Regions from separate parts of the Bacillus sp. SORGH_AS_0510 genome, predicted to be linked through region 2. Evidence: a T-box and tRNA genes for the amino acid it is inferred to sense, from the RefSeq annotation. Region 2 holds a T-box; the other regions hold tRNA genes.
What was found. A T-box is a leader RNA that pairs with one kind of tRNA and senses whether it is charged. The one in region 2 lies ahead of pheS (phenylalanine--tRNA ligase subunit alpha), so its partner is inferred to be a tRNA-Phe.
Positions count from the first base shown of each region.

Region 1 (10,316 bases), 180 kb from region 2:
GATAATCGTAAAGAAGAAAGTCAAGAAACATCGAGTAATCGCCATTTTAGTTTTCTCTCTATTATATATAGAGTAATAAACCTTTTAGGTTAAGTTAGAAAGGGCGCACGGTGAATGCCTTGGCACTAGGAGCCGATGAAGGACGGGACTAACACCGATATGCTTTGGGGAGCTGTAAGTAAGCTTTGATCCAGAGATTTCCGAATGGGGGAACCCACTGTTCGTAATGGAACAGTATCTTTACCTGAATACATAGGGTATTGAAGGCATACCCGGGGAACTGAAACATCTAAGTACCCGGAGGAAGAGAAAGCAAACGCGATTCCCTGAGTAGCGGCGAGCGAAACGGGACATAGCCCAAACCAAGAGGCTTGCCTCTTGGGGTTGTAGGACACTCTACATGGAGTTACAAAGGAACGGGGTAGATGAAGCGGCCTGGAAAGGCCCGTCAGAGAAGGTAAAAACCCTGTAGTCGAAACTTCGTTCCCTCCTGAGTGGATCCTGAGTACGGCCGGACACGTGAAATCCGGTCGGAAGCAGGGAGGACCATCTCCCAAGGCTAAATACTCCCTAGTGACCGATAGTGAACCAGTACCGTGAGGGAAAGGTGAAAAGCACCCCGGAAGGGGAGTGAAATAGTTCCTGAAACCGTGTGCCTACAAGTAGTTAGAGCCCGTTAATGGGTGATAGCGTGCCTTTTGTAGAATGAACCGGCGAGTTACGATCCCATGCAAGGTTAAGTTGAAGAGACGGAGCCGCAGCGAAAGCGAGTCTGAATAGGGCGAATGAGTATGTGGTCGTAGACCCGAAACCAGGTGATCTACCCATGTCCAGGGTGAAGTCCAGGTAACACTGGATGGAGGCCCGAACCCACGCACGTTGAAAAGTGCGGGGATGAGGTGTGGGTAGCGGAGAAATTCCAATCGAACTTGGAGATAGCTGGTTCTCTCCGAAATAGCTTTAGGGCTAGCCTCACGTTGTTAGAGTCTTGGAGGTAGAGCACTGTTTGGACTAGGGGCCCTCATCGGGTTACCGAATTCAGACAAACTCCGAATGCCAAAGACTTATCCGTGGGAGTCAGACTGCGAGTGATAAGATCCGTAGTCAAAAGGGAAACAGCCCAGACCACCAGCTAAGGTCCCAAAGTTTACGTTAAGTGGAAAAGGATGTGGAGTTGCTTAGACAACCAGGATGTTGGCTTAGAAGCAGCCACCATTTAAAGAGTGCGTAATAGCTCACTGGTCGAGTGACTCTGCGCCGAAAATGTACCGGGGCTAAACGTAACACCGAAGCTGTGGATTGACATCGTAGATGTCAGTGGTAGGAGAGCGTTCTAAGGGCGTTGAAGCTAGACCGTAAGGACTGGTGGAGCGCTTAGAAGTGAGAATGCCGGTATGAGTAGCGAAAGATGAGTGAGAATCTCATCCACCGTATGCCTAAGGTTTCCTGAGGAAGGCTCGTCCGCTCAGGGTTAGTCGGGACCTAAGCCGAGGCCGAAAGGCGTAGGCGATGGACAACAGGTTGATATTCCTGTACCACCTCTTTATCGTTTGAGTGATGGGGGGACGCAGGAGGATAGGGTAAGCGCGCTGTTGGATATGCGCGTCTAAGCAGTTAGGCTGGAAAGTAGGAAAATCCGCTTTCCGTAAAGGCTGAGCTGTGATAGCGAGGGAAATTTAGTACCGAAGTTCCTGATTCCACACTGCCAAGAAAAGCCTCTAGCGAGATAAAAGGTGCCCGTACCGCAAACCGACACAGGTAGGCGAGGAGAGAATCCTAAGGTGAGCGAGAGAACTCTCGTTAAGGAACTCGGCAAAATGACCCCGTAACTTCGGGAGAAGGGGTGCTTTTTGAGGTGAATAGCCTCGAAGAGCCGCAGTGAATAGGCCCAGGCGACTGTTTAGCAAAAACACAGGTCTCTGCGAAGCCGCAAGGCGAAGTATAGGGGCTGACGCCTGCCCGGTGCTGGAAGGTTAAGAGGAGGGGTTAGCGCAAGCGAAGCTCTGAATCGAAGCCCCAGTAAACGGCGGCCGTAACTATAACGGTCCTAAGGTAGCGAAATTCCTTGTCGGGTAAGTTCCGACCCGCACGAAAGGCGTAACGATCTGGGCACTGTCTCAACGAGAGACTCGGTGAAATTATAGTACCTGTGAAGATGCAGGTTACCCGCGACAGGACGGAAAGACCCCGTGGAGCTTTACTGTAGCCTGATATTGAATTTTGGTACAGCTTGTACAGGATAGGTAGGAGCCGTAGAAGCCGGAGCGCTAGCTTCGGTGGAGGCGTCGGTGGGATACTACCCTGGCTGTATTGAAATTCTAACCCGCACCCCTTATCGGGGTGGGAGACAGTGTCAGGTGGGCAGTTTGACTGGGGCGGTCGCCTCCTAAAGAGTAACGGAGGCGCCCAAAGGTTCCCTCAGAATGGTTGGAAATCATTCGTAGAGTGTAAAGGCACAAGGGAGCTTGACTGCGAGACCTACAAGTCGAGCAGGGACGAAAGTCGGGCTTAGTGATCCGGTGGTTCCGCATGGAAGGGCCATCGCTCAACGGATAAAAGCTACCCCGGGGATAACAGGCTTATCTCCCCCAAGAGTCCACATCGACGGGGAGGTTTGGCACCTCGATGTCGGCTCATCGCATCCTGGGGCTGTAGTCGGTCCCAAGGGTTGGGCTGTTCGCCCATTAAAGCGGTACGCGAGCTGGGTTCAGAACGTCGTGAGACAGTTCGGTCCCTATCCGTCGTGGGCGCAGGAAATTTGAGAGGAGCTGTCCTTAGTACGAGAGGACCGGGATGGACGCACCGCTGGTGTACCAGTTGTCTTGCCAAAGGCATCGCTGGGTAGCTATGTGCAGACGGGATAAGTGCTGAAAGCATCTAAGCATGAAGCCCCCCTCAAGATGAGATTTCCCATAGCGTCAAGCTAGTAAGAACCCTGAAAGATGATCAGGTTGATAGGTCAGAGGTGGAAGCGTGGTAACATGTGGAGCTGACTGATACTAATCGTTCGAGGACTTAACCAAGTTTTTAGCGAACTCACATGTTTATTGAACTTTCTTCTACATTATCTAGTTTTGAGGGAATGAAATTTTTTTGAAATTCCTCTTGCAAAATATCAAAAAGACATTATAATAAAATAGTGTCGCATTAATAGTCTGGTAATTATGGCGAGAAGGTCACACCCGTTCCCATACCGAACACGGAAGTTAAGCTTCTCAGCGCCGATGGTAGTTGGGACGAAAGTCCCTGTGAGAGTAGGACATTGCCAGGCTGTTATACGGAGGATTAGCTCAGCTGGGAGAGCATCTGCCTTACAAGCAGAGGGTCGGCGGTTCGATCCCGTCATCCTCCACCATATATTTTTTCTCAAACTAATTGCCGGTGTAGCTCAATTGGTAGAGCAACTGACTTGTAATCAGTAGGTTGGGGGTTCAAGTCCTCTCGCCGGCACCATGCTTCTTACTTCTTGGTTAACATCAGCGGAAGCATGCGAGAAATCCTGAAGGGATTTTCAGCAAAAAAACAATTTGCTTTTTTAGTACACTTTAGTTATATGAGCCATTAGCTCAGTTGGTAGAGCATCTGACTTTTAATCAGAGGGTCGAAGGTTCGAGTCCTTCATGGCTCACCATTTTAAATGAATATGCGGGTGTGGCGGAATTGGCAGACGCACCAGACTTAGGATCTGGCGCCGCAAGGCGTGGGGGTTCGACTCCCTTCACCCGCACCATTTAAACTTAATATGCGGAAGTAGTTCAGTGGTAGAACACCACCTTGCCAAGGTGGGGGTCGCGGGTTCGAATCCCGTCTTCCGCTCTCTTAATTGCCGGGGTGGCGGAACTGGCAGACGCACAGGACTTAAAATCCTGCGGTAGGTGACTACCGTACCGGTTCGATTCCGGTCCTCGGCACCATTTTTAAAATATTGCGCCCGTAGCTCAATTGGATAGAGCGTCTGACTACGGATCAGAAGGTTATGGGTTCGACTCCTTTCGGGCGCGCCATTATTACGGGAAGTAGCTCAGCTTGGTAGAGCACTTGGTTTGGGACCAAGGGGTCGCAGGTTCGAATCCTGTCTTCCCGACCATTTTTAATAAATTATGGGGCCTTAGCTCAGCTGGGAGAGCGCCTGCTTTGCACGCAGGAGGTCAGCGGTTCGATCCCGCTAGGCTCCACCATAATTTTAATAACTATTTGGCGGTGTAGCTCAGCTGGCTAGAGCGTACGGTTCATACCCGTAAGGTCGGGGGTTCGATCCCCTCCGCCGCTACCAAATATTTAATGAACTTGGACCTTTAGCTCAGCTGGTTAGAGCAACGAGCAAGGCTCCAATGAAAATGCAACGAGTTGTCACCATCGAGCTGCTACTTGAGTATGCTTTCTGAGATGGGACAGACGGTTTTAATATTATGGTAATAGAACTTCAACTTGGACCTTTAGCTCAGCTGGTTAGAGCAGACGGCTCATAACCGTCCGGTCGTAGGTTCGAGTCCTACAAGGTCCACCATTATCTTTTATATAATATGGAGGAATACCCAAGTCCGGCTGAAGGGATCGGTCTTGAAAACCGACAGGCGGGTTAAACCGCGCGGGGGTTCGAATCCCTCTTCCTCCGCCATATTATTTCAGAATTAAATAGTTTTTACCGTCGCGGGGTGGAGCAGTCTGGTAGCTCGTCGGGCTCATAACCCGAAGGTCGCAGGTTCAAATCCTGTCCCCGCAATATGGTCCGGTAGTTCAGTTGGTTAGAATGCCTGCCTGTCACGCAGGAGGTCGCGGGTTCGAGTCCCGTCCGGACCGCCATATGTTGGCTCAGTAGCTCAGTCGGTAGAGCAAAGGACTGAAAATCCTTGTGTCGGCGGTTCGATTCCGTCCTGAGCCACCATTTTAATTAAATATAGTTTTTATTGTGGCGATTGTGGCGAAGTGGTTAACGCACCTGATTGTGGTTCAGGCATTCGTGGGTTCGATTCCCATCAGTCGCCCCATTTATTTTGCGGGTGTAGTTTACTGGTAAAACCTCAGCCTTCCAAGCTGATGTAGTGGGTTCGATTCCCATCACCCGCTCCAAAATGTGGGCCTATAGCTCAGCTGGTTAGAGCGCACGCCTGATAAGCGTGAGGTCGATGGTTCGAGTCCATTTAGGCCCACCATATATTATTCCGCAGTAGCTCAGTGGTAGAGCTATCGGCTGTTAACCGATCGGTCGTAGGTTCGAGTCCTACCTGCGGAGCCATTATAGAGAAGTACCCAAGTGGCTCAAGGGGCTCCCCTGCTAAGGGAGTAGGTCGGGTAACCGGCGCGAGGGTTCGAATCCCTTCTTCTCTGCCATAGATTTTGGCCCCTTGGTCAAGCGGTTAAGACACCGCCCTTTCACGGCGGTAACACGGGTTCGAATCCCGTAGGGGTCATAAAAAAAACTGATGATAAAGTATCATCAGTTTTTTTTGTTCCTTTTTAAAGGAAGATTGGAAATGATTATTGTTTAAGTACACTCAGTTATATTTATTCCTGAGTAATTTAGGTAACGTAGAGGTGCTCTACGTTACCGAGCAGAACAAAAAAAATCTAGTTGGGTAACGTGGAGGTGCTCTACGTGACCGAGCAGAACAAAAAAAATCTAGTTGGTTAACGTAGCCTGCTTCTACGTTACCCATTGCAGCGTGAAAACCCTATTCAAGTCACGTAGACCACTTCTATATGACCCAAATTGTTATCCAGGTCCTGTTTGGGTAACATAGACGACATGTCCGTTACCCAATGCTGCATTCTCGACTTAATAGGGTAACGTAGATGCCCTACATGTGACGAGTCTAGCAAAAAGTTCACCACTCCATTTACCGTGACTATTTCCTCATACACTAGCCAAAAAGACCCTGTACTCAATTTTAAGAACAATTCACAAAACAATACATAAAATTATTATCTTAAAATAACAAATCCGCAAATCTCCATCCCGAATAAATATTGATAACGCTTACAAAACTCTGCATTTCTTGAAATTTCACTCCTTTAATGTGATATAAATCAAATAATTTTTTTATTGTATTTTAAATAAAAAATTCAAAAAAACTTTAAAGATTCCTGTCGAATAACGATGGATTATTTGTCGTTTTGTGTTGAATATTGATGATAATTGAAACTTTCTAGAACATTAAATCAGTAATTGTCAGAAAAGATAAAAAAGTTTTTGGAGGCATATCATCTATTTGGAATTATAATTGGTCTTTGAAATACATATTTTCAATGGGGATGAGGTTAGCCATGACAGTGAACACGTTATTTCCTACTGATTACCAGCTGCACTTATTTCATGAAGGAAACTTCTTTCAAAGTCATCAGCTTTTTGGCGCTCATATCTTCAGGAATTCCAACCACGTTTTTACACGATTTTGTGTATGGGCACCTAATGCCCATCAAATAAGACTTGTAGGTGATTTTAACAACTGGAATGGTGAAGGGTATGAATTAGAAAGAGTGAACAACGAAGGCGTTTGGATTCTAATTTTGAATCAAGACTTAACAGGAAGTATTTATAAGTATGAAATTTTCTCACAAACTGGTGAGACACTCCTTAAGTCAGATCCATTCGCGTTTTATTCTGAAATAAGACCAATGACTGCTTCTGTTGTTTATTCACTAGATAACTATAAGTGGCAAGATAGTCATTGGATGAACCAAAGAGGTAAAAAGAACTTCCTATCCGAACCTGCCATCATTTATGAAGTTCATTTGGGTTCGTGGAAGAAGAAAGCCAAAGAAGACTTCTTAACCTATAAAGAATTGGCTACAGAACTTATACCGTATGTAATTGAACATGGATTTACACATATAGAGCTGTTGCCACTTGTTGAGCATCCGCTCGACGCATCGTGGGGTTACCAGGGTACAGGTTATTTTTCTGTTACTTCAAGGTATGGAAACACAGATGATTTTCGTTATTTTGTAGATCAATGTCACCAAAACGGTATAGGTGTCATTCTGGATTGGGTTCCAGGGCACTTTTGCAAGGATGCACACGGACTCTACCGCTTTGATGGTACACATATTTATTCCTATACGCATGAAAGGGACAGAGAAAACCCTGTATGGGGGACAGCAAACTTTGACCTTGGAAAAGGTGAAGTACAAAGCTTCCTTATCTCAAATGCTCGTTTTTGGATGGATGCATTCCATATCGACGGATTCCGAATGGATGCGGTGGCAAATATCATTTACTGGCCAAATATATCCAACGAGAAGTGCGAAAATCCATATGGAATAAATTTCTTGAAAAAATTAAATCAGGAAATCCACGAATATGATCCACATTTTTTGATGATTGGAGAAGATTCAACTGATTTCCCACAAGTTACGACTCCTGTTCATTATGGAGGTCTTGGCTTTGACTATAAATGGAATATGGGCTGGATGAACGACATGCTTGAATATATGGAAACCCCTCCGTTTGCACGGCAGCAGGTCCATTCAAAAGTTACTTTTTCACTTTTATATGCATTTTCAGAAAACTTTATGCTCCCCTTTTCGCATGATGAGGTTGTCCATGGAAAGAAGTCCCTTTTAGATAAGATGCCAGGCGAATATTGGGAAAAATTTGCTCAATTAAGGCTATTACTTGGCTATATGTTTGCACATCCTGGGAAAAAGCTTCTTTTCATGGGATTTGAATTGGGACAGTTCGCGGAGTGGAAGGATAAAGAGCAGCTTGATTGGCACTTAATGGACTATGAGATGCATCGTTACTTAAATGACTATGTCAAGTATTTAACAAAGCTATATAAGCGTTCTAAAGCCTTATATGAGATAGACCATTTACAGGATGGTTTTCAATGGATTGATGTAAATAACAGCCACCAATCGATTTTCTCTTTTATCAGAAGAGGGAAGAAGGAAGAGGAACATTTAATCATTATTTGTAACTTTACAGGAGTTAGTTACCCAATTTATAAAATCGGAGTTCCTCAACTCGGGGAGTATCGAGAAATTTTTACTAGTGACCAAACAGAATACGGTGGAAATGGAGTAGTTAATAAAAAGACGATTGTTGCATTAGATGAGCCATTCCATGGTCAAGCGTATTCTATTGACATCAAAATTCCCGCTTATGGTTTTCAAATAATTAGACCGGTTAAAAAACGAAAGGAGAGGAAAGGAAATGGCAAAGAAAAAGTGCGTAGCCATGCTATTAGCAGGAGGGAAAGGAAGTAGACTTAATTCCCTTACAAAGGATTTAGCAAAGCCAGCTGTACCGTTTGGGGGTAAATATCGAATTATCGATTTTACACTTAGCAATTGTGCCAATTCTGGGATAGATACAGTCGGAGTACTTACACAATATCAGCCATTATTGCTTAATTCTTATATTGGAATTGGCAGTGCTTGGGACCTTGATCGTAAGGATGGTGGTGTAACGGTTTTACCGCCATATAGCGAGTCTTCAGAAGTCAAGTGGTATACAGGTACAGCAAGTGCTATTTATCAGAATTTAAATTATTTGAAGCAATATCAGCCTGAGTATGTATTAATCCTCTCTGGAGACCACATTTACAAAATGAATTACGAAGGTATGCTTGATTATCATATTCAAAAAAGAGCAGACGTAACCATTTCCTTAATTGAGGTACCATGGGTGGAAGCAAGCCGATTCGGCATAATGAATACAAATGAGGATATGAGAATCGTAGAGTTTGAGGAAAAGCCTGCGAATCCAAAAAATAATTTAGCCTCCATGGGCATTTATATTTTCAGTTGGAATGTACTAAAGGAATTTTTAGAAATGGATGACCGAAAAGCAGGTTCAAGTCATGACTTTGGTAAAGATGTAATTCCAATGCTCTTAGAGGAAAATAAAAAATTGTTTGCCTATCCATTTAAAGGCTATTGGAAGGATGTCGGTACTGTACAAAGCCTTTGGGAAGCAAACATGGACCTGTTAGGTGAAGACTGTGAGTTAGATTTGTTTGATCATGACTGGAGAATTTATTCCGTAAATCCGAACCAACCTCCGCAATATATCTCTCCGAATGCAATTGTAAAAGAATCATTGATAAACGAGGGATGTACCATTGATGGAGAAATTGATAAATCAGTATTATTTCAAGGTGTGACCGTAGGGAATGGATCGATTATTAAAGAGTCCGTCATTATGCCGGATGCTACCATTGGTGAAAATTGCCTAATTGAAAAGGCAATTGTACCGTGTGATGTTCAAGTACCAGATGGAACAGTCATCCGCTCTTATGATGATGAGATTGTTTTAGTAACTCAAGAAATGTTAAGCGGACTATATCCTGCTTTTTAAATCACATTTGAGGGCTAGAAAGGCCCCAAATACAAGAGTTTTTCATTTTATATACTGGAGGGGTTCGGAGTGAAAAGAAAGCTTTTAGGCGTCATTGATGCCACTACTTACCATGAGGATTTAGAAGATTTATTAACTCACCGTTCACTGGCTGCGTTGCCTTTCGCGGGTAGATACCGCATTATTGATTTTGTTTTATCGAATATGGTGAATTCAGGGATTCGAAGTGTGGCTATTTTTCCAAAGATGCAGTACCGTTCACTCATGGATCACCTTGGGTCAGGGAAGAACTGGGATTTAAATCGTAAGAGGGATGGACTTTTCTTTTTCCCGTCACCAATCGTTGATAACGATGGAAATAAGATCGGTTCCTTTGAGCACTTTGCTGCTAATTTAGACTTTTTTTATCGATCTACACAGGAATATGCGATCATCTCCAACTGTCATACCGTCTTTAACATGACTTTTCATTCTGTCCTTAATTGGCATAGAGAAAATGGATGTGACATCACAGAAATTCATCATAAAGACGGCCGGCCAATGGAGATGTATTTAATTAAGACCTCTTTACTAATCAAACTCATTGAAACAAGAAACGAAACAGGTTATACATGCATGAAGGATGTGGTAAATGATCTGCACAACGATTACACCATTTGCCGCTATAATTATGAAGGCTATGCCGTAATGATTGATTCTATTGAAAACTACTTTGCAACGAGTATGAACTTGTTGAAGCCTGAAGTTTGGAAAAACCTCTTTATTAAAGAGCAGCCCATTATAACCAAAGTAAAGGATGAACCTCCTACTAAATATGTAAAAGGCTCTGAAGTGAAAAATGCAATGATTGCAAATGGCTGTTTTATCAGCGGAAGTGTTGAAAATAGCATAGTTTCTCGGGGAGTAAAGATCGGAAAAGGGGCAGTGATCAAAAACTGCATCATTATGCAAAAATGCCAAATTGAAGATAATTGCTATCTAGATTCTGTGATTCTGGATAAGGACGTAAAAGTGG
Region 1 covers NZ_JAUTAU010000001.1:1,484,428-1,494,743, forward strand. Annotated here, with positions in the region: rRNA gene QE429_RS07480 (23S ribosomal RNA) at 88-3,023, shown strand; rRNA gene rrf (5S ribosomal RNA) at 3,155-3,271, shown strand; tRNA gene QE429_RS07490 (tRNA-Val) at 3,280-3,355, shown strand; tRNA gene QE429_RS07495 (tRNA-Thr) at 3,378-3,453, shown strand; tRNA gene QE429_RS07500 (tRNA-Lys) at 3,556-3,631, shown strand; tRNA gene QE429_RS07505 (tRNA-Leu) at 3,646-3,730, shown strand; tRNA gene QE429_RS07510 (tRNA-Gly) at 3,745-3,816, shown strand; tRNA gene QE429_RS07515 (tRNA-Leu) at 3,826-3,914, shown strand; tRNA gene QE429_RS07520 (tRNA-Arg) at 3,928-4,004, shown strand; tRNA gene QE429_RS07525 (tRNA-Pro) at 4,011-4,087, shown strand; tRNA gene QE429_RS07530 (tRNA-Ala) at 4,103-4,178, shown strand; tRNA gene QE429_RS07535 (tRNA-Met) at 4,197-4,273, shown strand; tRNA gene QE429_RS07540 (tRNA-Ile) at 4,431-4,507, shown strand; tRNA gene QE429_RS07545 (tRNA-Ser) at 4,526-4,618, shown strand; tRNA gene QE429_RS07550 (tRNA-Met) at 4,650-4,723, shown strand; tRNA gene QE429_RS07555 (tRNA-Asp) at 4,727-4,803, shown strand; tRNA gene QE429_RS07560 (tRNA-Phe) at 4,810-4,885, shown strand; tRNA gene QE429_RS07565 (tRNA-His) at 4,913-4,988, shown strand; tRNA gene QE429_RS07570 (tRNA-Gly) at 4,997-5,070, shown strand; tRNA gene QE429_RS07575 (tRNA-Ile) at 5,077-5,153, shown strand; tRNA gene QE429_RS07580 (tRNA-Asn) at 5,162-5,236, shown strand; tRNA gene QE429_RS07585 (tRNA-Ser) at 5,241-5,331, shown strand; tRNA gene QE429_RS07590 (tRNA-Glu) at 5,340-5,411, shown strand; gene glgB (1,4-alpha-glucan branching protein GlgB) at 6,265-8,208, shown strand; gene QE429_RS07600 (glucose-1-phosphate adenylyltransferase) at 8,156-9,301, shown strand; gene QE429_RS07605 (GlgC family sugar phosphate nucleotidyltransferase) at 9,371-10,316, shown strand, end outside.
Region 1: it has a tRNA-Phe gene. The T-box ahead of pheS (phenylalanine--tRNA ligase subunit alpha) is inferred to sense a tRNA for this amino acid. The anticodon was not compared.

Region 2 (10,316 bases):
AAAGAAAGAAAAAGAAGCTCGTAAGAATCAAAAGATTATTACTACTAAAGAAGTTCGTCTAAGCCCAACGATAGATGAGCATGACTTTAATACAAAGCTTCGTAATGCTATTAAGTTTTTGGAAAAAGGCGACAAAGTAAAAGCTTCCATCCGTTTCAAGGGTAGAGCAATTACACATAAAGAAATTGGTCAACGTGTATTAGACCGTTTCTCTGAAGCATGCAAGGAAGTAGCGACTATTGAGTCACATCCAAAAATGGATGGCCGAAGCATGTTCCTGGTTTTAGCACCTAAAGCTGATAAGTAATAAGGAGGATATTCCAATGCCAAAAATGAAAACTCACCGCGGCGCTGCAAAGCGTTTCAAAAAGACTGGTTCTGGTCAACTTAAGCGTGACCATGCTTATACAAGCCACTTATTCGCGAACAAATCTACAAAAGCTAAGCGTAAACTTCGCAAAGGAACTCTTGTTTCTAAAGGCGATTTCAAACGCATTCGTCAATTATTAACTTACGTAAAATAATCTCGGACAGATCGATTTATTCTAGGAGGGAAATTACATGCCACGTGTAAAAGGCGGTACAGTTACTCGCAAACGTCGTAAAAGAGTTCTTAAATTAGCAAAAGGTTATTTCGGTTCAAAACATACATTATATAAAGTTGCTAACCAACAGGTTATGAAATCATTAATGTATGCTTTCCGCGATCGTCGTCAAAAGAAGCGCGACTTCCGCAAACTTTGGATTACTCGTATCAACGCAGCAGCTCGTATGAACGGTCTTTCTTACAGCCGTTTAATGCACGGCTTAAAGCTTGCTGGTATCGAAGTAAACCGCAAGATGCTTGCTGAATTAGCAGTTAGCGATGCTAACGCATTTGCTGAATTAGCAAACCTAGCTAAGCAACAACAAAAATAATTAAAAGATATAAAGCCATTCTCTTTTGAGGATGGCTTTTTCTGTAAGGGGGAGTCAGAATGAATGGCAGAATGGTTTTACTTGTAGTCTATGTAATCATGAACTTAATAGGACTTTTTATAATGGGAGAAGATAAAAAGCGTGCGAGGAAGCATGAGTACCGAATTTCAGAGAGAACACTTTGGCTGGTAGCTCTCTTCGGTGGAGCTGTTGGGTCAACTATTGGTATGCAGCTATACCGTCATAAAACAAAACATGCAGCATTTAAAATCGGCTTTCCTTTCTTAGCAGTAATTGAACTGATTCTCTTTATAAAGGTTTGGTGGTGATTTGGATGAATCTAGAAAAATTATTTCACATGCAAAAGGCTTTAGACTCTCATATAGAAGAAAAGCATGAATTGCAAAAGGAAAATTTATTTGAAAGAAAGGCCCTTGCATTGCTAGTGGAAATTGGGGAATTGGCAAACGAAACACGTTGTTTTAAGTTTTGGAGTGTTAAGCCATCCTCAGAAAAAGATGTTATTCTTGAAGAGTTTGTAGACGGAATCCATTTTATTTTATCACTGGGGATTGAATGCGGTTTTAATAAGGTGCCTATTGAGTTGGAGGGAATTAACTCTACTTCCACTGTGACGGAACAATTCCTTGCTGTGTATGAAACAATCAGCTTGTTCCAAAAGAACAAGGAATTAGATGGGTACATTAACGTGTTTGAATCGTATATGCAGCTGGCGGCTTTGCTTGGTTTTACTAAGGAAGAAATCGAAGAGGCATATTTTCGTAAAAACGAAGTAAATTATCAAAGACAACAAAATAACTATTAGCCAGAAAATTTGTAAGTTTTGCGCTTTTACAGGTATAATAAAGGTCGGATATACATAATTAGGGGGGCTAAATAAATGGTTAAACTCGATGAAACATTAACGATGTTAAAAGACCTAACAGATGCCAAAGGGATTCCCGGCAATGAGCGTGAAGTGCGCGAAGTAATGAAGAAATACATAACTCCACTTGCTGATGAAGTAACCACAGATGGTCTTGGCAGCTTAATTGCTAAGAAGGTGGGAAAAGAAGGCGGTCCAAAAATAATGGTTGCCGGCCACTTAGATGAAGTCGGCTTCATGGTGACAAAAATTGATGACAAAGGGTTCTTGCGCTTTCAACCAGTTGGCGGCTGGTGGGGACAGGTTATGCTTGCACAGCGTGTAACAATTGTTACGAGAAAAGGTGATGTGACAGGTATTATCGGTTCAAAGCCACCACATGTATTATCACCGGAAGCGCGTAAAAAACCAGTTGAAATTAAAGATATGTTCATTGATATCGGTGCTTCAAGCAGTGATGAAGCACAGGAGTGGGGTATACGTCCTGGAGATATGATTGTTCCTTACTTTGAGTTTACAGTGATGAACAATGAAAAGATGCTTTTAGCAAAGGCTTGGGATAACCGTATTGGTTGTGCCATTGCCATTGATGTGTTGCGTCAGCTGCAAGGAACTGACCACCCTAACGTGGTTTATGGTGTAGGTGCGGTGCAAGAAGAGGTCGGCTTGCGCGGGGCGAAGACAGCTGCTGCTAAAATCCAACCGGATATCGGTTTTGCTGTTGATGTAGGTATTGCAGGGGATACGCCTGGAATTACTGAAAAAGAAGCGATGAGCAAAATGGGCAAAGGCCCGCAAGTTGTCATTTATGATGCTTCATTAGTGGCGCATAAAGGATTGCGTGATTTTGTGACAGATACAGCTGAGGAGCTAAATATTCCGTTCCAATATGAGTCGATTCCTGGTGGAGGAACAGATGCTGGTTCCATTCATTTAACTCATAATGGTGTTCCAGCTTTGGCGATTACGATTGCCACTCGTTACATCCATTCCCATGCAGCGATGCTTCATCGTGATGATTATGAAAATGCGGTTAAGTTAATTGTTGAAGTGATCAAGCGCTTAGACCGTGAAACAGTTGATAAGATTACATTTGAATAAGAAGGTAGAAATCCCCGGCGAGGTTTTAGATTCTCCGGGGATTTTTTCTTAGTGGCGGGGAGAGTTCTGTGGATTCGCCGATAGGAACCCGGAATTCGCCGATAGAAGAGCAAACTCACAATAAAAAGCTGTCAATCCATCAGATTGACAGCTCTAACATAAAAAATTATTACTTTAACCCGCTTTCAAGGGTGGTAAGCATTTCTTTCTTTTCTTCTTCAGAAGAATTCTTCCAAATGATTTCGAATAAAACGCCAAGACCTGGGAGCATTTTTTCCTCTCCGTTTTGAATCGCATCTACAATTGTATCTTCTAATTGATCCTGCGTATTACCAGAAACATTGTGAATAATCGCATTACGCAAATTTAAGTTCATAATCACACACTCCTTTTTATTACATTCATTCTTTTATATCATTTCTACTATTTGGTTTTATTATGTATGGTTATTAGGATATAATGAGAAAATCATACGAGCTTTTAAAAAGGAGAACCCGTTTTGAAACATATTGAATCTGTAAATAATCCTAAGGTAAAACAATGGAAAAAACTTTTAACGAAAAAAGAGCGGGATAAAACCGAATCATTTATCGTGGAAGGATTCCATTTAGTAGAAGAAGCATTAAAACAAGGAGAACAGGTATTAGAAATCATTGTTTCTGAGAAAGTAGGCTTACCGCCGCGGTGGGATGTTAATTCTACTCCAGTCACACTTGTAACAGAGGAAATCTCTGATCTGTTAACAGAAACAGAAGCACCGCAAGGAATTTACGCTGTATGCCGGATGCCAAGTAAGAGAATGGAGGCTCAGACCGAAGAAGGTCAAACGTTCTTGATGATTGACGCAGTCCAGGATCCAGGTAATCTCGGCACAATGATTCGCACAGCCGATGCAGCAGGCATCGACGCGGTCATTGTTGGACGTGGTAGCGTGGATATTTATAACTCCAAGGTGTTAAGAGCTGCCCAGGGAAGTCATTTTCACCTTCCGATTTTACGAGCAGAACTCCACGAATGGGTGGATAAGCTACAAGAAAAGAATATACCTGTTTACGGAACAGCTCTTGAAGGAGCAGCGGTCTACACAGAGATTTCAGGTGGAGAATCCTTCGGCCTAATCGTGGGTAACGAAGGGAGTGGTGTGGGTAAAGATTTGCTATCTGCCACAACAAAGAATCTCTTTATCCCGATCTTCGGAAAAAGCGAATCGTTAAACGTAGCCGTAGCCACAGGCGTTCTTCTTTATTATTTGAAAAAATAGGCGAAATCTAGTTTGACCTTCAACGGAAAATTATTATATAATAATGCAATATTGAATAGTAAAGACGATGACGGAGAAAAGTACCTTATCAGGGACCATTTAGGGAGAAAGTGTCGTGACTGAAAACACTTTTATGGAAAAGGTAAGAGAAGTTCACCTCCTGAGTTGGCATCGGGACCACAAAGAGCGTTTTCGTTTTTTGTGTAAAGATGCACCGGCCTAAGCCGTTATCCGAATGAAGCGAACACATGTGTTTTTTACATACCGTGTTTACAAGGGTGGTACCGCGAATAACAAACCTCGTCCCTTTCCAGGGATGGGGTTTTTTTGTTTGTTTTGGCTGACCACAAACATAATAACTATTTTTAAGGAGGAATAGACATGCAAGAACGTTTAAAGGAATTGCAGGAAGAGGCTATTCAAAAAGTGGAACAGTCCACAAGCTTAAAAGAATTAAATGACATTCGTGTTGCATATTTAGGCAAAAAAGGTCCAATTACAGAAGTGCTACGCGGAATGGGAAAACTCTCAGCAGAAGAGCGACCAGTTATGGGGGCTCTTGCTAATGAAGTACGCGAAGCCATTGCGGTAAAAATCGAAGCAAAACAAAAGGGGCTAGAAGAGGCAGCCGTTCTAGAAAAATTAGCGTCTGAAAGCATTGATGTTACCCTTCCAGGCCGCCCTGTAAAGGTTGGAAACCACCATCCATTAACAAGAATCATTGAAGAAATTGAAGATTTATTCATTGGAATGGGCTACCAAGTAGCAGAAGGTCCAGAAGTAGAGCAAGATTACTATAACTTTGAAGCACTTAATTTACCGAAAGGGCACCCTGCTCGTGATATGCAGGATTCCTTCTACATCACGGAAGAGATTCTTCTTCGTACCCATACATCACCAGTGCAGGCCCGTACAATGGAAAAACATCAAGGGAAAGGCCCAATTAAAATTATCTGCCCTGGTAAAGTATACCGCCGCGATAATGATGACGCGACACACTCCCATCAATTCATGCAAATCGAAGGCCTTGTTGTCGGAGAAAACATCCGCATGAGTGACCTTAAAGGAACATTAGAGGTATTCGCGAAGAAAATGTTCGGTGAAGACCGTGAAATTCGTCTGCGCCCTAGCTTCTTCCCATTCACAGAACCGTCTGTTGAAATGGACATCTCTTGTAAAATTTGCGGTGGCCACGGCTGTAGCGTATGTAAACAAACAGGCTGGATTGAAATTCTTGGAGCAGGAATGGTTCATCCAAATGTCCTTGAGATGGCTGGCTACGATTCTAAGAAATATACTGGATTTGCTTTCGGTATGGGACCAGAACGAATCGCAATGCTGAAATACGGTGTGGATGATATTAGACATTTCTATACCAATGATGTACGTTTCTTAAAACAATTTTCAAAACATGAATAGGAGGTTACGACATGTTCGTTTCATATAAATGGCTTCAGGATTATATTGATTTAACTGGTGTAACAGCAGAAGAGCTAGCTGAAAAAATTACAAAGAGCGGTATTGAAGTTGAAGGAGTAGAAACTCTTAACGAAGGCATTAAAGGAGTGGTGGTTGGTCATGTTCTAGAACGTGAACAGCATCCAAATGCCGATAAATTAAGCAAATGCCTTGTTGATGTGGGACAAGAACAACCGGTACAAATTATCTGTGGTGCACCGAACGTAGCACAGGGACAAAAAGTAGCAGTGGCAACAGTCGGAGCCGTTCTACCAGGTAATTTTAAAATTAAACGCGCGAAGCTTCGCGGCGAAGAATCAAACGGCATGATTTGCTCTCTTACTGAGCTTGGCATGGAAGGAAAAGTTGTTCCAAAAGAATACTCTGAAGGAATCTTTGTTTTTCCAGCGGACGCAGAGGTTGGCGTAGATGCTCTTGAATTGCTTAACCGTGATGATGAAGTACTAGAGCTTAGCTTAACGCCAAACCGTGCAGATTGCTTAAGCATGCTTGGGGTTGCGTATGAAGTGGCAGCGATTCTTGGCAGAGAAGTAAAGCTTCCAGAAACAACCTTAGAGCCAACAAGTGAAAAAGCATCGGATTATGTGAACGTAGTGGTTGAAGCGAAAGAGGATAACCCGCTTTATGTGGCAAAACTCATTAAAAATGTGAAAATCGGTCCATCCCCACTTTGGATGCAAACACGTTTAATGTCTGCGGGAATTCGTCCGCATAACAATGTTGTGGATATTACCAACTACATTTTATTAGAATATGGTCAGCCATTACATGCATTCGATTATGATCGGTTAGGTTCAAAGGAAATTCTTGTTCGCCGTGCAAACGATGGCGAAAAGTTTATCACGCTTGATGATGTAGAACGTACATTAACATCCGATCACCTGGTGATTACGAATGGTACCGAGCCTGTTGCACTTGCCGGTGTCATGGGTGGTGCCAATTCTGAGGTAACTTCAGATACAACAACAGTTTTATTAGAGGCTGCTTATTTTAACGGGGGAACCGTTAGAAAAGCATCAAAGGATCATGGCTTACGAAGCGAAGCGAGCGCTCGCTTTGAGAAGGGTGTAGATCCAAACCGTGTCCGCGCTGCAGGCGAACGTGCTGCTTATTTAATGGCAAAGTATGCTGGCGGAGAAGTGTTAGAAGGAGCATCGGAGGTGGATACACTGACAGTAGAACCAGCAGTGGTATCTGTTACTCTTGAAAAAATCAATCGTGTCCTTGGCACAGAACTCCAAATGAGCGATGTAAGGGATATCTTTGACCGTCTTCAGTTTTCAGTAAGTGTGGAGCAGGATACGATTACCGTTACGGCGCCAACACGCCGTGGTGATATCAAAATTGAAGAAGATTTATTGGAAGAAGTTGCTCGTCTATATGGCTATGATAACATTCCAAAGACATTACCAATCGGTTCTACGACTCCTGGAAAATTATCTGACTACCAAAAGAAACGCCGTGTGGTTCGTCAATATCTTGAAGGAGCAGGACTATATCAAGCTGTAACTTATTCCTTAACTAGTGAGGAAAAAGCTGCACAATTTGCTCTTGAAAAGCGTGATACAATCCGTTTAGCAATGCCAATGAGTGAGGAACGCAGTATCCTTCGTTTAAGCATCATGCCACAGTTGTTAGAAGTGGTAAAATACAATAGCGCTCGTCAGAACGATAGCTTAGCCGTGTATGAAACGGGTGCTGTATTCTTAGCAAATGGCGAAGATACGCTTCCGACTGAGAAAGAGCATGTAGCAGGTGCTGTAACTGGTCTTTGGCACAGCCATTCTTGGCAGGGTGAGAAGAAGGCAGTAGACTTCTTCGTTGTAAAAGGTATTTTAGAAGGCATGTTTGCGAAGCTTGGTCTATCTGAAAAAGTTCAATATGTTCAAGCGCAGGCAGAAGGAATGCACCCTGGACGTACAGCAGAAGTTCTCATAAATGGAGAGAAAATCGGTTTCGTCGGCCAAGTACACCCAAGCGTTCAAAAAGAGCTTGACTTAAAAGATACGTACGTATTTGAGCTATCTTTACAAGCAATCCTTGAAGCAGAAGCACCGGTATTACAATACGATGCCATTCCACGCTTCCCATCTATCACAAGAGACATTGCCCTAGTGGTAAACAGTGAAACGGTGTCAGGCACCTTGAAGGAAATTATTTTAACAGCAGGTGCGCCGTTGTTGAAAGAGGTTCACGTGTTTGATTTATACGAGGGCGACAAAATGGAAGAAGGCAAGAAGTCCATCGCGTTCTCATTAAAATATGCAGATCCAGAACGTACTTTAACCGATGAAGAAGTAACAAAGGTTCACAGCAGCGTTCTAGAAGCATTAGAAGAAAAAGCAGGCGCGGTTTTACGCGGATAATTGGTCATTAAAGAGGGGCCAGCTCGAGGGAATTACTTCGGGCTGGTTTTTTTACTGGGAAAAATTACGGGAAAATTACGATTCGCTGATATATTTTGATATTCGCTGATAAATCGTAAAATTCGCTGATAAATTGCTATATTCGCTGATAACCTGGTGAAAATCGCTGATAAAAAAAGTGTTAGAAAATTTGTAACAAATTTCGATAAATTTCGGCAGGGATTTTAGCTGTGCCATTAGAAATTTATAATAAAAATGAAAGGAGTGATAAATTTGGTTATAAAAGAAAGGAAAATTCCGTTAGTTATGCTTATTTTAGAGGCATTATGCCGCAGGTTGCCGCTGGATTACCCAAAGTACCAGCAAATTTTAGAGGAATTGGGAAGAAGACAGGCCGGCTACAGAGGTGAGGTAAGTCTTGATTATTATTTACGCTTGCTTCCAAATGATAAGTATTGGATTCTCCACGATCTGAACCTTCCAGATGGTGATTACAACTGTCAAATAGATACTCTTCTTTTAACCTCAGAATTTGCCCTTATTATTGAAGTGAAAAATCTAGCTGGTAAATTAATAATTGATACTGACAATGAACAGTTTACACAAATAAATAATGAAAAGGAAAAGGGGTACATTTATCCAATTGCCCAAGCAGAAAGACATCAAGAGTATTTAAGGAAGTTGATGGCTGAGCACAAATTTCCCTCTATACCAATTGATCATTTAGTCGTGATTAGTAATGGTAATGCTTCATATGTGGTCACGGGGAAAAATGCTTATAAAGTCAAACCACGCGTATGTAAGGCTGATGTCTTTAATAATAAAATGCACTTTTTTGAGAATCTATACTCTGAACCTCTTCTTAATACAAAAGAACTCCGAAAACTAAGTCGCCTTCTCATCAAAATGAATACAATCCCAACAAATTATATCTTGGAAAAGTACGGTATCAAAAAGAACAATATTTTAACTGGTATTTTTGGCCCACAATGTAATCATCGTCCCCTTGTTCGAAAAAAACATAAATGGTATTGCCATACCTGCGACGCATACTTCAAAGATGCTCATATAAATGCACTTAAGGACTACTTTCTATTAATCGATTCGAAGATTACGAACAAGCAATTCCGAGAGTTTGCACAAATTAAATCTCATGATACCGCGAAAAGATTACTTCAATCTGCGAATCTAAAGTATTTTGGTGTGAAAAAGGCACGATACTACTCCCCGAAGACTATCCCTTGGTGAGTTTTTTAATTCGCTGATAAACGGTTCAAATCCGCTGATAAATTGCCGGATTCGCTGATAAACGGTTCAGATTCGCTGATAACACACAAAAATTCGCTGATAAACTATTGTGTAGAGAGCGTAGTTGTTTAAATTTAATATATTTTAAATAAAAAAGCCCCAAATTGAAGTGAGGATGCCCCAAAACTTGGAGCATCCTCTCAATTATTTAAATTTCTCATAGATTTCATCATATTTCCCCGCCAATTCCACATCCAGATCCGTCAATCCGCCGGCATTCCACGATGTGAGCCGCAAAGTGACTAATTTATAGTCGATCGCGATGAATGGGTGATGGTTGACTTCTTCGGATAGCGCCGCAATTTCATTCACGAACGCGACACCTTTCAAGAATTCCTGAAAACGATATTTTTTCACGATGAACTTTCCGTCGAGTTTCCAACCGGATAATTCGCCAACCTTTTGATCAATCTCTGTTAAACTAAGTCGATTTGCCATGATACGAAATCCCCTCCTTGAATAAATGTATTCGCCAACCCTATTAATTCTTCCTTTTATTTACTAGAGCCAAGGCTTTATCCGTGTTAGCGAAGTGCAGCTTTACAAAGGCTGGGAGAATGTCCCGCCCTTTACTAGCAATTAACTTGGCGGCGGCCACATCTACCTGTGCGCCAGCCCCCTTAGGAATCTTAAAGCCTGCTGCTTCACTCAGTTTGTCTATATATTGGACGAAGGCGTAACGCGCGAGAATACTTGCGGCTGCAACAGCTAAGTGAATCCCTTCTGCTTTCGTGCTAAAATATACATTTTCTCTCGCAACGGCTTTTTGGCTCTTGATATGTTGAAAATAAGTACTTGGCTGTACAAATTGGTCAATGAGCACCGCTTCTGGTTGTTCGGGTGCAATCTTTTCCAATACATTCAAAATGGCCTGATTATGTAGAAGTGCCTTCATCTTCCCTTGAGACATGCCTGACTGCTGCAGCTTATTATATTTGTCGTTTTTCAATGTCATTAAACTAAACGGTACTACATCCTTAATAACCTTAGCAATCGC
Region 2 covers NZ_JAUTAU010000001.1:1,660,863-1,671,178, forward strand. Annotated here, with positions in the region: gene infC (translation initiation factor IF-3) at 1-307, shown strand, start outside; gene rpmI (50S ribosomal protein L35) at 324-524, shown strand; gene rplT (50S ribosomal protein L20) at 562-918, shown strand; gene QE429_RS08410 (DUF1294 domain-containing protein) at 978-1,247, shown strand; gene QE429_RS08415 (dUTP diphosphatase) at 1,253-1,744, shown strand; gene QE429_RS08420 (M42 family metallopeptidase) at 1,820-2,905, shown strand; gene sspI (small acid-soluble spore protein SspI) at 3,075-3,281, opposite strand; gene QE429_RS08430 (TrmH family RNA methyltransferase) at 3,405-4,166, shown strand; T-box leader at 4,225-4,477, shown strand; gene pheS (phenylalanine--tRNA ligase subunit alpha) at 4,548-5,585, shown strand; gene pheT (phenylalanine--tRNA ligase subunit beta) at 5,597-8,011, shown strand; gene QE429_RS08445 (nuclease-related domain-containing protein) at 8,285-9,259, shown strand; gene QE429_RS08450 (4a-hydroxytetrahydrobiopterin dehydratase) at 9,464-9,757, opposite strand; gene rnhC (ribonuclease HIII) at 9,801-10,316, opposite strand, start outside.

Region 3 (10,316 bases), 2.4 Mb from region 2:
TTCATCGGGTTCAAAGGGGATACTTGTAATCATTTCACCTAAATAAACATATGACCCATATTCTGGTGTAATAATAGAACAGTTCTTCCCACTCCAGCCAATTCCTGCCCGTTCTGCAACGGCCCGATCAGAAAGTTCTCCCGTATCTACCATTGATTTTAACCTTGCTTCTGGAACTTTTGTCAAAATAAATTCTTCAAGCTTCTTTAGCCTGTCTCGTAGAATATGATGGTAATCAAGGCCCCAAGATGCCCTGCTGAAAAAGCCTCTTCGTTCACCTTTTCTGCCTTCAACACGCTCGTTCATCTTGGATGGATAGGCAAGAGCAATGGCTATAATGGAACGCGGCTCCTCCATTAATAGAGATGGGGTCACCCGTTTATCTATGTCTGGCTCTTCAAAACCCGATTGAAACCCAAGTTCTTTTTGTCTAATTAATCGATTTTTCAATTCACCGAACACATCTGCAGTTGTAAAACCGATCTTATCAATCCCAATTTCCTTACTATAGGCAACAAGTTCTTTCTTTAGTTGTTTGACGTCCATAGTTTAATTCCTCCTTTCCCTAAAGTTGTTTATATTAATTGTTTTAATTTTTGGTTGCACATCTATATATGATAAACTAATTTAAATGAATTTTGGAGGTGGAATGGTTGGAAATTCAACTCTCACAAGAAATAATAGAACGAATACCTGACTTTAAACTGGGTGTAATTGAATATAATAACATAATTGTCAGTGATTCACCCCAAATGCTAAGGGGGAGACTCCAGCTATTCCAGGAGTCTATTTATTTTGATTTAGAAAATAAACCTGTGACAGAGTTGCCTGGATTACAGGAATGGCGCTCTATTTTTAAACAGAATGATAAGGATCCTAACCGGTATCGTCCATCTGTAGAAGCCTTATATAGGAGAATACAGAAACAGAACTACCTCTCGTCCGTACAAAGTGCCATTGATATTAATAATTTTTTCTCCCTACAATATCAAGTGCCTATTGGAATCTATGACCAGAAATGTTTGAATGGCCCCGTTACTATTCGCTTTGGGGGTGTTGGTGAGGAGTATATGGGCTTAAATGGACGTTTAAATTCCTTACATAACCTTATTGTCTCATCTGATGAAGAAGGTGCTTTCGGAAGTCCTTTTGTAGACTCAGATCGTACACCAGTGACTTTTGATACTAAAGAAGCCCTACAACTGATCTATTTAAGACCTTCTACTGACATTCAAAATGCAGAAAGGCTAACTGAGTCGCTCATGAACATGTTTACACAAGTACATGGTGGAGAAGCATCCTATCATATCCTTAAATGATGCCATACAGGCATAATTATATATATATAGGCTGTGTTAAAGAATGTGTTAAAGGACATAGTTGACTTTTATACCCTGTTGATTGGAGCGGAAGGCACGAAGAAGCCTGTGGGAGTGCGGGTCAGGGGAGACCCCGCAGGCGCAAGCGCCGAGGAGGCTCGCCGAAACGCCCACGAACCGCTCGTGCCTGGAGTGCAAATCAACAGACAAGTTTACAAAGCCTATATATAAAGAAAAAACGCAATGCATCGTTCTCTAGGTAACGATACACTGCGTTAGTTAATATGTATGGAGCGGGTGATGAGAATCGAACTCACGACATCAGCTTGGAAGGCTGAGGTTTTACCATTAAACTACACCCGCATAATTTTTTGACAACTTTTTGAACGATTTGACCCTTACAATGTTACACACTTTTTTATTAATCGTCAAGTGGTTTTTGCGAATTATGTCGAATGGCCCCTAAAAAACTTCGGATGTTTTCAGGTAACAACATAGAATGGTGACCAATATCGCTTACTCTTACCTCTACTGGTAACATTGGCTGCTTCTACGTTACCGTCTCGCTTTCATTTACCTATTTGGGACACGTAGATCCCTTCTACGTTACCGTACTCGCTTATTTTTACCTATCTCGGGTACGTACACATTTAATTAAATTCCTTTTACACAAAAAACACTTCCTATAATCAAATAGGAAGTGTTTTGCATTGATACCGGTGGTCGGGGTCGAACCGACACTCCAGAGGAACACGATTTTGAGTCGTGCGCGTCTGCCAATTCCGCCACACCGGCATATTAAAATATTTTGTAAATCAGTGCCGAGGACCGGAATCGAACCGGTACGGTAGTCACCTACCGCAGGATTTTAAGTCCTGTGCGTCTGCCAGTTCCGCCACCCCGGCGTATATAAAAAGTAGATTATGCACTGTATAAATTTTTATGGAGGCGGCAACCGGATTCGAACCGGTGGTAAAGGTTTTGCAGACCTCTGCCTTACCACTTGGCTATGCCGCCGTAAATTATGGAGCGGAAGACGGGATTCGAACCCGCGACCCCCACCTTGGCAAGGTGGTGTTCTACCACTGAACTACTTCCGCAAAATGGCTGGGCTAGCTGGATTTGAACCAACGCATGTCGCAGTCAAAGTGCGATGCCTTACCGCTTGGCTATAGCCCAATGCTCAATTAATTAAAAAATATTATGGGGCGACTGATGGGAATCGAACCCACGAATGCCTGAACCACAATCAGGTGCGTTAACCACTTCGCCACAATCGCCACAATATTATTGGCAGGGGTAGTAGGAATCGAACCCACACCAAAGGTTTTGGAGACCTTCGTTCTACCTTTAAACTATACCCCTATATATGGTGGAGGGGGACGGATTCGAACCGCCGAACCCGGAGGGAGCGGATTTACAGTCCGCCGCGTTTAGCCACTTCGCTACCCCTCCACATATAAAATGTTTCATAAAAATTAATGGTGGCTCAGGACGGAATCGAACCGCCGACACAAGGATTTTCAGTCCTTTGCTCTACCGACTGAGCTACTGAGCCAACATATGGCGGTCTGGACGGGACTCGAACCCGCGACCTCCTGCGTGACAGGCAGGCATTCTAACCAACTGAACTACCAGACCATATTGCGGGGACAGGATTTGAACCTGCGACCTTCGGGTTATGAGCCCGACGAGCTACCAGACTGCTCCACCCCGCGACGGTAAAAAATATTACTAATGTTAATGCCCATAGTTTGTATGGACTGTATCAATCTCAGTTAGTATATTCAAGTAGTAACTCGATTGATACAACTCGCAGATTATTCACGGATGCAACGCTCGTTGCTCCACCCCGCGACAATAATATTGATGGTGGAGGATGACGGGATCGAACCGCCGACCCTCTGCTTGTAAGGCAGATGCTCTCCCAGCTGAGCTAATCCTCCATAATGGTGACCCCTACGGGATTCGAACCCGTGTTACCGCCGTGAAAGGGCGGTGTCTTAACCGCTTGACCAAGGGGCCATATCGCAATAAATTTAATGGCGGAGAGCAAGGGATTTGAACCCTTGAGACAGGGTTACCCGCCTACACGATTTCCAATCGTGCTCCTTCGGCCACTCGGACAGCTCTCCAAAAGAAATGGCTCCGCAGGTAGGACTCGAACCTACGACCGATCGGTTAACAGCCGATAGCTCTACCACTGAGCTACTGCGGAATATTTTAAAACAGCCTGGCAACGTCCTACTCTCACAGGGACTTTCGTCCCAACTACCATCGGCGCTGAGAAGCTTAACTTCCGTGTTCGGTATGGGAACGGGTGTGACCTTCTCGCCATAATTACCAGACCATTTATTCGACACTATTTTATTATAATGTCTTTTTCATATTTTGCAAGAGAATTTTTTAAAAAAATTCATTCCCTCAAAACTAGATAATGAAGAAGAAAATTCAATAAACATGTGAGTTCGCTAAAAACTTGGTTAAGTCCTCGAACGATTAGTATCAGTCAGCTCCACATGTTACCATGCTTCCACCTCTGACCTATCAACCTGATCATCTTTCAGGGTTCTTACTAGCTTGACGCTATGGGAAATCTCATCTTGAGGGGGGCTTCATGCTTAGATGCTTTCAGCACTTATCCCGTCCGCACATAGCTACCCAGCGATGCCTTTGGCAAGACAACTGGTACACCAGCGGTGCGTCCATCCCGGTCCTCTCGTACTAAGGACAGCTCCTCTCAAATTTCCTACGCCCACGACGGATAGGGACCGAACTGTCTCACGACGTTCTGAACCCAGCTCGCGTACCGCTTTAATGGGCGAACAGCCCAACCCTTGGGACCGACTACAGCCCCAGGATGCGATGAGCCGACATCGAGGTGCCAAACCTCCCCGTCGATGTGGACTCTTGGGGGAGATAAGCCTGTTATCCCCGGGGTAGCTTTTATCCGTTGAGCGATGGCCCTTCCATGCGGAACCACCGGATCACTAAGCCCGACTTTCGTCCCTGCTCGACTTGTAGGTCTCGCAGTCAAGCTCCCTTGTGCCTTTACACTCTACGAATGATTTCCAACCATTCTGAGGGAACCTTTGGGCGCCTCCGTTACTCTTTAGGAGGCGACCGCCCCAGTCAAACTGCCCACCTGACACTGTCTCCCACCCCGATAAGGGGTGCGGGTTAGAATTTCAATACAGCCAGGGTAGTATCCCACCGACGCCTCCACCGAAGCTAGCGCTCCGGCTTCTACGGCTCCTACCTATCCTGTACAAGCTGTACCAAAATTCAATATCAGGCTACAGTAAAGCTCCACGGGGTCTTTCCGTCCTGTCGCGGGTAACCTGCATCTTCACAGGTACTATAATTTCACCGAGTCTCTCGTTGAGACAGTGCCCAGATCGTTACGCCTTTCGTGCGGGTCGGAACTTACCCGACAAGGAATTTCGCTACCTTAGGACCGTTATAGTTACGGCCGCCGTTTACTGGGGCTTCGATTCAGAGCTTCGCTTGCGCTAACCCCTCCTCTTAACCTTCCAGCACCGGGCAGGCGTCAGCCCCTATACTTCGCCTTGCGGCTTCGCAGAGACCTGTGTTTTTGCTAAACAGTCGCCTGGGCCTATTCACTGCGGCTCTTCGAGGCTATTCACCTCAAAAAGCACCCCTTCTCCCGAAGTTACGGGGTCATTTTGCCGAGTTCCTTAACGAGAGTTCTCTCGCTCACCTTAGGATTCTCTCCTCGCCTACCTGTGTCGGTTTGCGGTACGGGCACCTTTTATCTCGCTAGAGGCTTTTCTTGGCAGTGTGGAATCAGGAACTTCGGTACTAAATTTCCCTCGCTATCACAGCTCAGCCTTTACGGAAAGCGGATTTTCCTACTTTCCAGCCTAACTGCTTAGACGCGCATATCCAACAGCGCGCTTACCCTATCCTCCTGCGTCCCCCCATCACTCAAACGATAAAGAGGTGGTACAGGAATATCAACCTGTTGTCCATCGCCTACGCCTTTCGGCCTCGGCTTAGGTCCCGACTAACCCTGAGCGGACGAGCCTTCCTCAGGAAACCTTAGGCATACGGTGGATGAGATTCTCACTCATCTTTCGCTACTCATACCGGCATTCTCACTTCTAAGCGCTCCACCAGTCCTTACGGTCTAGCTTCAACGCCCTTAGAACGCTCTCCTACCACTGACATCTACGATGTCAATCCACAGCTTCGGTGTTACGTTTAGCCCCGGTACATTTTCGGCGCAGAGTCACTCGACCAGTGAGCTATTACGCACTCTTTAAATGGTGGCTGCTTCTAAGCCAACATCCTGGTTGTCTAAGCAACTCCACATCCTTTTCCACTTAACGTAAACTTTGGGACCTTAGCTGGTGGTCTGGGCTGTTTCCCTTTTGACTACGGATCTTATCACTCGCAGTCTGACTCCCACGGATAAGTCTTTGGCATTCGGAGTTTGTCTGAATTCGGTAACCCGATGAGGGCCCCTAGTCCAAACAGTGCTCTACCTCCAAGACTCTAACAACGTGAGGCTAGCCCTAAAGCTATTTCGGAGAGAACCAGCTATCTCCAAGTTCGATTGGAATTTCTCCGCTACCCACACCTCATCCCCGCACTTTTCAACGTGCGTGGGTTCGGGCCTCCATCCAGTGTTACCTGGACTTCACCCTGGACATGGGTAGATCACCTGGTTTCGGGTCTACGACCACATACTCATTCGCCCTATTCAGACTCGCTTTCGCTGCGGCTCCGTCTCTTCAACTTAACCTTGCATGGGATCGTAACTCGCCGGTTCATTCTACAAAAGGCACGCTATCACCCATTAACGGGCTCTAACTACTTGTAGGCACACGGTTTCAGGAACTATTTCACTCCCCTTCCGGGGTGCTTTTCACCTTTCCCTCACGGTACTGGTTCACTATCGGTCACTAGGGAGTATTTAGCCTTGGGAGATGGTCCTCCCTGCTTCCGACCGGATTTCACGTGTCCGGCCGTACTCAGGATCCACTCAGGAGGGAACGAAGTTTCGACTACAGGGTTTTCACCTTCTCTGACGGGCCTTTCCAGGCCGCTTCATCTACCCCGTTCCTTTGTAACTCCATGTAGAGTGTCCTACAACCCCAAGAGGCAAGCCTCTTGGTTTGGGCTATGTCCCGTTTCGCTCGCCGCTACTCAGGGAATCGCGTTTGCTTTCTCTTCCTCCGGGTACTTAGATGTTTCAGTTCCCCGGGTATGCCTTCAATACCCTATGTATTCAGGTAAAGATACTGTTCCATTACGAACAGTGGGTTTCCCCATTCGGAAATCTCTGGATCAAAGCTTACTTACAGCTCCCCAAAGCATATCGGTGTTAGTCCCGTCCTTCATCGGCTCCTAGTGCCAAGGCATTCACCGTGCGCCCTTTCTAACTTAACCTAAAAGGTTTATTACTCTATATATAATAGAGAGAAAACTAAAATGGCGATTACTCGATGTCTCTTGACTTTCTTCTTTACGATTATCTAGTTTTCAAAGAACGAGGCTACTGATTTCAATCACAACGTGATTAAACTTCAGAGCTTTACATCATGCTGCCTTGCGACGAGCTGAAGAGTTACCTCTTCGAATATGCTATAGCGCAGGAGCAAAGCAATTATTAAGAACGTTTAAATCTAGTTGTAAAAGACCAACTAGGCAGAGAGAAATTGCACTCTCAAAACTAAACAAACAGAAAACAATCAAACAAACATGTTTTGTCTGGCTCATAGGTCCAGCTTATATCCTTAGAAAGGAGGTGATCCAGCCGCACCTTCCGATACGGCTACCTTGTTACGACTTCACCCCAATCATCTGTCCCACCTTAGGCGGCTGGCTCCTTACGGTTACCCCACCGACTTCGGGTGTTACAAACTCTCGTGGTGTGACGGGCGGTGTGTACAAGGCCCGGGAACGTATTCACCGCGGCATGCTGATCCGCGATTACTAGCGATTCCGGCTTCATGTAGGCGAGTTGCAGCCTACAATCCGAACTGAGAATGGTTTTATGGGATTGGCTAAACCTCGCGGTCTTGCAGCCCTTTGTACCATCCATTGTAGCACGTGTGTAGCCCAGGTCATAAGGGGCATGATGATTTGACGTCATCCCCACCTTCCTCCGGTTTGTCACCGGCAGTCACCTTAGAGTGCCCAACTGAATGCTGGCAACTAAGATCAAGGGTTGCGCTCGTTGCGGGACTTAACCCAACATCTCACGACACGAGCTGACGACAACCATGCACCACCTGTCACTCTGTCCCCCGAAGGGGAAAGTCCTATCTCTAGGAGTGTCAGAGGATGTCAAGACCTGGTAAGGTTCTTCGCGTTGCTTCGAATTAAACCACATGCTCCACCGCTTGTGCGGGCCCCCGTCAATTCCTTTGAGTTTCAGCCTTGCGGCCGTACTCCCCAGGCGGAGTGCTTAATGCGTTAGCTGCAGCACTAAGGGGCGGAAACCCCCTAACACTTAGCACTCATCGTTTACGGCGTGGACTACCAGGGTATCTAATCCTGTTTGCTCCCCACGCTTTCGCGCCTCAGCGTCAGTTACAGACCAGAAAGCCGCCTTCGCCACTGGTGTTCCTCCACATCTCTACGCATTTCACCGCTACACGTGGAATTCCGCTTTCCTCTTCTGCACTCAAGTCCCCCAGTTTCCAATGACCCTCCACGGTTGAGCCGTGGGCTTTCACATCAGACTTAAAGGACCGCCTGCGCGCGCTTTACGCCCAATAATTCCGGACAACGCTTGCCACCTACGTATTACCGCGGCTGCTGGCACGTAGTTAGCCGTGGCTTTCTGGTTAGGTACCGTCAAGGTACCGGCAGTTACTCCGGTACTTGTTCTTCCCTAACAACAGAGCTTTACGACCCGAAGGCCTTCATCGCTCACGCGGCGTTGCTCCATCAGACTTTCGTCCATTGTGGAAGATTCCCTACTGCTGCCTCCCGTAGGAGTCTGGGCCGTGTCTCAGTCCCAGTGTGGCCGATCACCCTCTCAGGTCGGCTACGCATCGTCGCCTTGGTGAGCCGTTACCTCACCAACTAGCTAATGCGCCGCGGGCCCATCTGTAAGTGTCAGCCGAAACCGACTTTCAGCTTTCCCTCATGTGAGGAAAAGGATTATCCGGTATTAGCACCGGTTTCCCGGTGTTATCCCAGTCTTACAGGCAGGTTGCCCACGTGTTACTCACCCGTCCGCCGCTAACCACCGAAGTGGTCCGCTCGACTTGCATGTATTAGGCACGCCGCCAGCGTTCGTCCTGAGCCAGGATCAAACTCTCCAAGAAAGTTGATTAGCTCTGAATAGTTACGTTGGCTAACTTCAATTAAGAAGTTAAATATTATTGTTTGTTGACGTTTTTGTTTGTTTAGTTTTCAAAGAACAATTTCAGTATCACTCGTAAGCGACTTTATTAATTTATCATAAAGTTATTAACGATGTCAACCTCTTTTTTAAGAAAAACCGTCACCCGCGAAAGCTTTAAATATTTGTTCCGCAGCGACGGTTATTAATATACCAAGGAATAAACAAAAGGTCAATAGGGTTTATTGTTTTTTTACGATAATTTTTTTGCCGCCTTGTAACAACGATGAAAAACACCATGCCCCTTTGTTTCAACATTAACAATATCTATCAAATGTTTTTCAATCAGATACTCTATTAAGACCGCTAAATCTACAGAGTATGGTATTAATTCTTTTTCATTCATGATTTCATTAAATAACCAATGTTCCTTACTGCTAAGCACCTCTAATAAATGAACACTACAGATTGATGTTCTGGAATGAATCATAAATTCACTCGCCAAAAATAATAGTTCCAGTCGTTTCTCTAGTGTTTCTTCACTATTTACAAGTTCTTCATACAACTTGTATATTTCCGGTTCAATCTGTTTCACTTGGTGCCAAACAGTCAACTCTGGATGAAGGCCATTTTCTATTACAGCTAATCTCGCTAGATGGTGTAGGGAGTGAACCACATGATTATAAGCATCCAAAAACTGTTTGCTTTCAAATAGGGCTTTTCCATCTACATACCGACGGATTAACTTAGCAAACTCTAAACCCATCTTGACTTTTCGTCCGTTAAATGGAAATTCACGTAATTCTGTCTTTAAATTAGCTACATATTCATTTCGATCAAAAAGAATTTTTGCCTCATGGAGCCATTCGAAAATTTTACGATTTGTACCAAGTAGGATCCATTCTTTCAACTGATCTTCAGCAATTATATGCATGGCTGCTTTTTTATTATCATAGGTGTAATGTTTAATAAATACTTGCCTTTCCGCCTCTTTGACAATAACTAGTAAAATAACATCAAAGGAATCAGTAATATGACTTAATTTTTGTTTTTTTTCAATTAACAAAACTCCAAGGGTATTTGACTGGCTCGCCCTCTCTTGATAAATAGGCCGAAGGATGTCTTCCATTCATCATTCCTCCAATTTTTTCGGGTATATATAGGTTCGACAGTAAAAACAGATTTCCTTCTTTCATCAAAGACAAACTTCGACATTCTTCTATGTAACCTTTTTTCTCCATAGATAAATATGATATAGTTTCTCTAGGAGGGAGTAACATGGCAAAATATTCGAGTAAAATAAATAAAATTCGTACCTTTGCACTTTCATTGATTTTTATTGGCTTTATTGTTATGTATGGTGGAATCTATTTTCGTACCTCACCAGTTATTATGACCATATTTATGCTTTTAGGTCTAATTTTTATTATCGCAAGTACAGTCGTATATTTCTGGATTGGGATGTTATCGACAAAATCTATTCAAGTAAAGTGTCCGAGCTGTGGTAGGGCAACTAAAATGCTTGGTAAAGTTGATATGTGTATGTATTGTCGAGAACCACTAACACTTGATCAGGCACTTGAAGGTAAAGAGTTCAACGAATCCTATAATAGTAAAAAATAAAAAGAGGATGACTTACCGTACGCTTTTGCAACGTACAGTACAGTCACCCTCTT
Region 3 covers NZ_JAUTAU010000001.1:4,068,491-4,078,806, forward strand. Annotated here, with positions in the region: gene queG (tRNA epoxyqueuosine(34) reductase QueG) at 1-546, opposite strand, end outside; gene QE429_RS20720 (B3/B4 domain-containing protein) at 654-1,319, shown strand; tRNA gene QE429_RS20725 (tRNA-Gly) at 1,609-1,682, opposite strand; tRNA gene QE429_RS20730 (tRNA-Leu) at 2,034-2,114, opposite strand; tRNA gene QE429_RS20735 (tRNA-Leu) at 2,139-2,224, opposite strand; tRNA gene QE429_RS20740 (tRNA-Cys) at 2,263-2,336, opposite strand; tRNA gene QE429_RS20745 (tRNA-Gly) at 2,345-2,419, opposite strand; tRNA gene QE429_RS20750 (tRNA-Gln) at 2,424-2,498, opposite strand; tRNA gene QE429_RS20755 (tRNA-His) at 2,524-2,599, opposite strand; tRNA gene QE429_RS20760 (tRNA-Trp) at 2,611-2,684, opposite strand; tRNA gene QE429_RS20765 (tRNA-Tyr) at 2,690-2,774, opposite strand; tRNA gene QE429_RS20770 (tRNA-Phe) at 2,802-2,877, opposite strand; tRNA gene QE429_RS20775 (tRNA-Asp) at 2,884-2,960, opposite strand; tRNA gene QE429_RS20780 (tRNA-Met) at 2,964-3,037, opposite strand; tRNA gene QE429_RS20785 (tRNA-Val) at 3,190-3,265, opposite strand; tRNA gene QE429_RS20790 (tRNA-Glu) at 3,270-3,344, opposite strand; tRNA gene QE429_RS20795 (tRNA-Ser) at 3,363-3,454, opposite strand; tRNA gene QE429_RS20800 (tRNA-Asn) at 3,463-3,537, opposite strand; rRNA gene rrf (5S ribosomal RNA) at 3,551-3,667, opposite strand; rRNA gene QE429_RS20810 (23S ribosomal RNA) at 3,799-6,734, opposite strand; rRNA gene QE429_RS20815 (16S ribosomal RNA) at 7,086-8,623, opposite strand; gene QE429_RS20820 (nucleotidyltransferase-like protein) at 8,894-9,769, opposite strand; gene QE429_RS20825 (YgzB family protein) at 9,919-10,263, shown strand.
Region 3: it has a tRNA-Phe gene. The T-box ahead of pheS (phenylalanine--tRNA ligase subunit alpha) is inferred to sense a tRNA for this amino acid. The anticodon was not compared.